DNA from 2 places in the Collinsella sp. AF16-8 genome. Region 1 is predicted to be linked to the other one. Evidence: riboswitches for the same ligand, from Rfam matches in the RefSeq annotation. Region 1 holds a riboswitch; the other holds the start of a gene.
What was found. A riboswitch is a leader RNA that binds a small molecule or an ion and turns the genes downstream of it on or off. The one in region 1 is predicted to bind thiamine pyrophosphate.
Positions count from the first base shown of each region.

Region 2: another riboswitch for thiamine pyrophosphate. It lies ahead of thiM (hydroxyethylthiazole kinase); the one in region 1 lies ahead of thiC (phosphomethylpyrimidine synthase ThiC).

Region 1 is NZ_QRXX01000009.1:85,548-88,754, forward strand. It holds gene DWW73_RS08670 (YaaA family protein) at 1-613, shown strand, start outside; gene DWW73_RS08675 (hypothetical protein) at 654-1,169, opposite strand; TPP riboswitch at 1,233-1,348, shown strand; gene thiC (phosphomethylpyrimidine synthase ThiC) at 1,341-2,675, shown strand; gene thiD (bifunctional hydroxymethylpyrimidine kinase/phosphomethylpyrimidine kinase) at 2,854-3,207, shown strand, end outside.
Region 2 is NZ_QRXX01000004.1:101,488-104,694, reverse strand. It holds gene DWW73_RS05020 (thiamine phosphate synthase) at 1-358, opposite strand, end outside; gene DWW73_RS05015 (thiamine-binding protein) at 355-696, opposite strand; gene thiM (hydroxyethylthiazole kinase) at 700-1,539, opposite strand; TPP riboswitch at 1,591-1,701, opposite strand; gene DWW73_RS05005 (HAD-IIB family hydrolase) at 1,865-2,773, shown strand; gene DWW73_RS05000 (LysR family transcriptional regulator) at 2,784-3,207, shown strand, end outside.

The DNA.
Region 1 (3,207 bases):
CACCCTGCATGAGTTCGGGCCCATCCTGAAAAACGGCGATCTCGACAATCCCGCACTCGCCTGTCACCTCTCCCCTGCCGTCATGTCCTACCACGGCATTCAATACCAGAGCATGGCGCCCGAGGTGATGGATTCCGCGCAGCTCGCATGGCTGCAAAGCCACCTGTGGATCCTCTCTGGCCTCTACGGGTGCGTTCGCCCCTTTCATGCCGTCGAACCATATCGGCTGGAGATGGGCGCGAAGCTCGCCGTTGACGATGCCCGAGACCTCTATGCGTTTTGGAGCGACAAGCTCGCGCGGGCTATCGCCCCGGCAGGCTCAAACACCACGATCGTCAACCTCGCCAGCGTAGAGTACGCCAAAGCCGTTCTGCCCCATCTCGCGGGCGACGCCACGGTCGTCACGTGTCTCTTTGGCGAAGGCATCCGCAACGGCAAGCCCATCCAGCGCTCGACCGCCAGCAAAAAGGCACGTGGTTCCATGGTGCGCTGGATGGCAGAAAACAAGCTCGAGGATGTAAGCGGGCTCACCGCGTTTGACGTTGGTTATCGTCACTTTCCCGAGCTTTCAAATAAGAACACTTTGGTCTTCCTGAACGAACAGACCTTGTAGGACCACCGCTACTTTTGAATGTGCTGCCTAGGCACGGCGTCTATTCCGCCAAGCCGTCGGCTTTGGCAACTTCGTTTGTCGAGCCATCTTGGTAGGTAATCTTAACGTGCTCTACCTCGGACACCGCAGCACCCGATGGGGGCTCCAAGCGCCATTCCGTCAGCGCGATATCCATAGTCGTAGGCACGTCGCCCTGATTCTTGAGCTTCACCGTCAGCGTTTTGAGCGCCGCATCATACGTCACGCGTTCGATTTCCTCACCAGGAATAGACCCACCGCTCAGCTGAAGCTGGACAAATCCATCGCGCGAATACCAATAGTCGCCCGGCGCGGCAACGGTATTGCCGCCCGTAACCTTCACTGTCATGATCGGCAGGGCATCGTCGGCCTCGAACTCCCATGCTGCGCCGCCGTGACCGCCAAACGTCCAGATACAAAAGGCAATCACCAGCACGGCAAGCACCGCAAAACCAATCGCGACAAGGCCATGGTGCGCACGGCTTTCCTCGGCCGATACATCCCATTGCGTCTCTCGATATAGATGCTTGTCTTCCATGTTCGCCTCCCCACAGGCACGCTCGTTATGCCAATCGTACCCATTCGAGCTATACTTGAGCCCATTACATAAACGGGGAGCTTGCAGGACAAGACGGCAGGCTGAGACTGGGCGCGCCCGCCCTGACCCGCAAACCTGATATGGGTAATGCCAACGAAGGGAGCCGTGCCAATGAGCACACAGACCGAGCCCAAGCTCGTCACGCAAATCGACTTCGCCCGCGCCGGGCAGATCACGCCGCAGATGAAGGAAGTCGCCGAGCGCGAGCATCGCGACCCCGAGTACATCCGCGAGCGCGTGGCCGACGGCCGCATCGCCATTCCCGCCAACATCGTGCATATCAAAAAGGGCATGCGCGCCTTTGGTGTCGGCGAGGGCCTGTCCACCAAGGTCAACGTCAACCTGGGCATCTCGGGCGACAAGGCCGATGCCGCCGAGGAATGGAAGAAGGTCAAGATCGCCGAGGACTTTGGCGCCGACGCCATCATGGACCTTTCCAACTCGGGCAAAACGCGCCAGTTCCGCCAGCAGCTCATCGACGAGACGCCGCTCATGGTGGGCACCGTCCCCATGTACGACGCCATCGGCTACATGGAAAAGCCGCTGGTCAAGCTGACCAAGGACGACCTGTTCGAGGTCGTGCGCGCGCACGCCGAGGATGGCGTGGACTTTATGACCATCCACTGCGGCATCAACAAGTCGGTCACCAAGACCTTTAAGGAGACCGGCCGCCTGATGAACATCGTCAGTCGCGGCGGCTCGCTACTGTTTGGCTGGATGGAGGTCACCGGCAACGAAAACCCCTTCTACGAGTACTTTGACGAGCTGCTCGAGATTTGCCACGAGTACGACGTGACGATTTCGCTCGGCGACTCCTGCCGCCCGGGCTGCCTCTACGACTCCAACGATGCCACCGAGACCGCTGAGATGATCGAGCTGGGCAAGCTGTGCAAGCGCGCTTGGGCCGCCGGCGTCCAGGTCATGGTCGAGGGCCCGGGTCACATGGCGCTCGACGAGATCGCCGCCAACATGAAACTGCAGAAGCGCCTGTGCCACAATGCCCCGTTCTATGTGCTCGGGCCGCTGGTGACCGATATCGGCGTGGGTTACGACCACATCACCGCTGCCATCGGCGGCGCCATCTCCGCCAGCTCCGGTGCCGACTTCCTGTGCTACGTGACGCCGGCCGAGCACCTGTGCCTGCCCAACGCCCAGGACGTGCTCGATGGCCTCATGGCCACTAAGATTGCCGCGCACGCCGCCGATATCGCCAAGAAGGTGCCGCACGCCCGCGACATGGACGACAAGATGGGCCAGGCACGCCGCAAGCTCGACTGGGATGCCATGTGGAAGTGTGCTCTCGACCCGGTCACCGGCAAGAAACGCTACGAAGAATCCCCCGCCGCCACCGAGGGCACCTGCACCATGTGCGGCAAGATGTGCGCCGTCCGCACCGTTAACAAGGTGTTCGAAGGCACGACGATCGACCTCGGCATGGAGGACTAACTCGTCACCGGAGCCACAATCGGTAACATGGTGTTCTTCAATTGTTGACGTGTGAACATTTGCTTACATTTGCGTAAAGATTGCATCGCCCGCCCGGGTTCGACATAGAGTCGGCCCGGGCATCTTTATAATGCTGGCTTAAAGACCCATTTGATTCCGACCGAACAAGGGAGCAAACATGGATCGCAGTAAGGTACCTGCCGTCCTGTCCATCGCAGGATCCGATTCCAGCGGTGGCGCCGGCATTCAGGCCGACATCAAGACCATCACGGCGCACCGCCTGTATGCCGAGACGGCCATCACCGCCATCACCGCACAAAACACGCTCGGTGTCACCGCCGTGCAGAATATCTCCCCTGATATCGTCGCTGCGCAGATCGACGCCGTATTTGACGATATCCGCCCCAGCGCCGTCAAGATCGGCATGGTTTCCTCTGCCGAGATTATCGAGGTTATCGCCGACCGCCTGAGCGCCCGGAACGCGACAAACGTGGTCGTCGACCCCGTCATGGTAGCCACCTCGGGCGCACGG
Region 2 (3,207 bases), on a different contig from region 1:
GACCCACGATGGCATCGGGGCCCAAAAGTTTGCGGCAGACCTCGACGGGGATGTCGCTCTGGCCCACGTGCACGCCGTCGACGGCAATACCCTGCTCGCGTGCGGCAAGTACGCAGTCAAGGCGGTCGTCGATCAGCAGCGCGACCTGCCCGGTTTTGCCGGCCTGGGCGATGGCCTGGGCGGCATCGCCCGTCAGTGCGATGATCTCGCGGGCGCTTGCCACCTTGGAGCGCACCTGGATGCAGGTAAATCCGGCGTCGAGCGCCTGAGCCACCACATCGCCCACGGGTCGCCCGAGGGTGTTTTCGGGGCCGAGTACCAGATAGGCAGAGATATCAAGGTTGTCGCGGATGCTCATCGTGCTTCCTCCTGCTTTTTGATTTGCGCTTCCATGCGTTCGAGTTTGCCGGTCATGGTGTCGGTAAATCCGGGTCGAATATCGGCTTTGAGCACGACTTCGGTGCGGATGCCCTTGCTCGCCAACACAAAGGTTGCGTCGCGTACGACCTGCATGACCTCGTCCCAGTCGCCCTCGATCTCGGTGAACATCGAGGTGGTGCGGTTGGGAAGGCCGCTCTCGCGAATGACGCGCACGACCTCGGCGACCTCGGCGGACAGCTCGTCGCCGGTGCCGCACGGGGCGATGGCCACGGCGACGAGTGTGTTCATGCCGGCATTGGTTACGGACTCGGACATGGCTTATGCCTCCTCGAGCTCGAGTTGGTTATCGGCAATGTTCTGGGCGGTCGCGCGGTAGAGCTCGTCGATAAAGGCGACCTTAAAGCTTGCCGGGGCATCGGCGACGGCGGCGGCACGCGTGCCGGCAACGTTGTAGACGCCCGTGCCGCAGATGGCCGCCGTAAACGGGTCGGCGGCGCAGGCATACACGGCCAGCACGCCGCCCTGCGAGCAACCGCAGCCGGTGATTTTGGACATGAGCGGGCTGCCGCCGTGGGACTTGGCCACGGTCGTGCCGTCGGTAATCAGGTCGACTTCGCCCGAGACCACAACGGCGCCGCCGGTGTAGCGGGCGAGCGCCACGGCGGCGCCGCGGGCGGCGTCTACCGTGTCGGTGGTATCGACACCGCGCACGCGACTCAGATCGGCCGCTTCGCCCTCAAGGCCCCACAGGCCGGCGAGCGCGATAATCTCGGAGGCATTGCCGCGCACGATGGCGGGTTTGTACTGCTTGAGTTCGCCTACCAGTTGGGTGCGCAGGCTGCCGATGCCCAGGCCCACCGGATCGAGCACCCAGGGCTTGCCGGCGTCGTGTGCCGCCTTGGCCGCGCGGGGAATCGTCTGCTCGTAGATGGGGAAGAGTGTGCCCATGTTCAGATAGATGGCGCCGCCGCCGGCAACGAGCGCCTCGCCCTCGTCGGGCAGATAGACCATGGCGGCCGATCCGCCCACGGCGAGCTGCGCGTTGGCGACAAAGTCAATCGTCACCGTGTTGGTGATGGAGCCCGCCATCGGATTGGTGGCGCGAATCTTCTCCACTGCCTTGACCACGTTTTGCTTGAGCTGTTTCGAATCGATCACTGCACATGCCTCCTTGGCATAGAAAAGGGGCGCTGTGCATAGACAGCGCCCCTAAAAAGGCGGCATGCTCCCTACGCCAGCATTAACTGACAGGTTCAAAGGATTGGGCCCCATGCCCTCTCAGCCTTGTGGTTTGCACCGCCGGCACTCCCGCATCGAATCTGTTGTTTCCTATACTAGCGCACCTGCCAAAAAGGGACAGGTTTATTTTGGCAGGTAAAAACTGGGGCTTTGCGTTTTCCCAGATAAAACCTGCCAATATAAACCTGTCTCTTTTTGGCAGGTCGGTACAATAGACGGGATTAAGAATGACCGAGGGGGCTCTATGATCAAACTTGTGCTGACCGATATGGACGATACGCTGATTCCGGCCGGGCGCGACGGCGCCAGCGATTATGCCATCGAGGGCATTCATGCCATGCAGGCGGCGGGCCTGCACTTTGGCCCGGTTTCGGGCCGTCAACCGTCCGCGATGGGCTGGATGTTCCGCAATCGCGCCGAGTGCTTCTCGACCGGCGCGTTCTGCAACGGCCAGGTCATGTTTGTGGACGGCGAGGTGGTAGCCTCGCATGCGACTGACAACGCCGCCCTTATGCGCTTGGCTGACTACTTGGAGCAAGAGACCGACGATACGTATCTGAAGGTCTACGGCCTGGGTGATGACTTTTGGGGCAACGATGCCTATTGTGTGACGAGCGACCCCGAGCGCGTGCGCCGCGCCATGGAGTCGGGCGGCAACGCATGGCTCAAGGGCGAAGAGGCCCCGTGCCGTCCTGTCGTCGATGACGCGTCGGTGTTCAAGGCGAATATCTGGAGTGCTCGTTCGCGTGAGGAGCTCGCGGAGCTACGCGAGCGCGTTGCCGCTGAGGTGCCGGAACTCTCGCTCGTGTTTCCCAACAATCGTGTGCGCCTGTTCGACATTCTTCCAGCAGGTTGGGACAAGGGTTGCGCTGCGCTGGAGCTGGCGCGCGCTTTGGACCTGACGTCCGACGAGGTGGCCGTATTTGGCGATTCCGATAACGACCTGCCCATGATCGGTGCCGTCCCCAACTCCGTTGCAGTCGCCAATGCCAACGAGGCCGTCACGGCTGCCGCGCGCTGGCATATCGGCGCTGCGGCAGACGATGCGGTTGCCGGGGCTCTGCATCAGATTGCCGCCTGCGCCGCGACGGGGGAGATGCCGTCGTTTATGCGTCAGGCAGATGCGGCGGGTTCGGGTTTCGCGGACGTCTAGGGAGGCCATCATGAAGCTTCAACAGCTCAGATATGTTGTAAAGGTTGCCGAATGCGGCAGCATCACCGAGGCCTCGCGCCGGCTCTTTGTGTCGCAGCCTTCGATTACCGCGTCGATTCGCGATCTCGAAAACGAGATGGGTGTGCATATCTTTGAGCGCACTAACAAGGGCGTCGTTGTGTCCGAGGAAGGCGAGACCTTCTTGGGCTATGCGCGCCAGGTGCTCGACCAGGCCGACCTGCTCGAGGGCAAGTACAAGGGCGCATCCGAGCAGGTGCCGCACTTTAGTGTGAGCTGCCAGCATTATTCCTTTGCCGTTAACGCGTTTGTCGACGTGATCCGCGAGTTCGATGCCACGCGTTACGACTTTACCCTGCGCGAGGAGCAGACTCACGAGATTATCGAGGACGTCGCGCATATGAAAAGCGAACTGG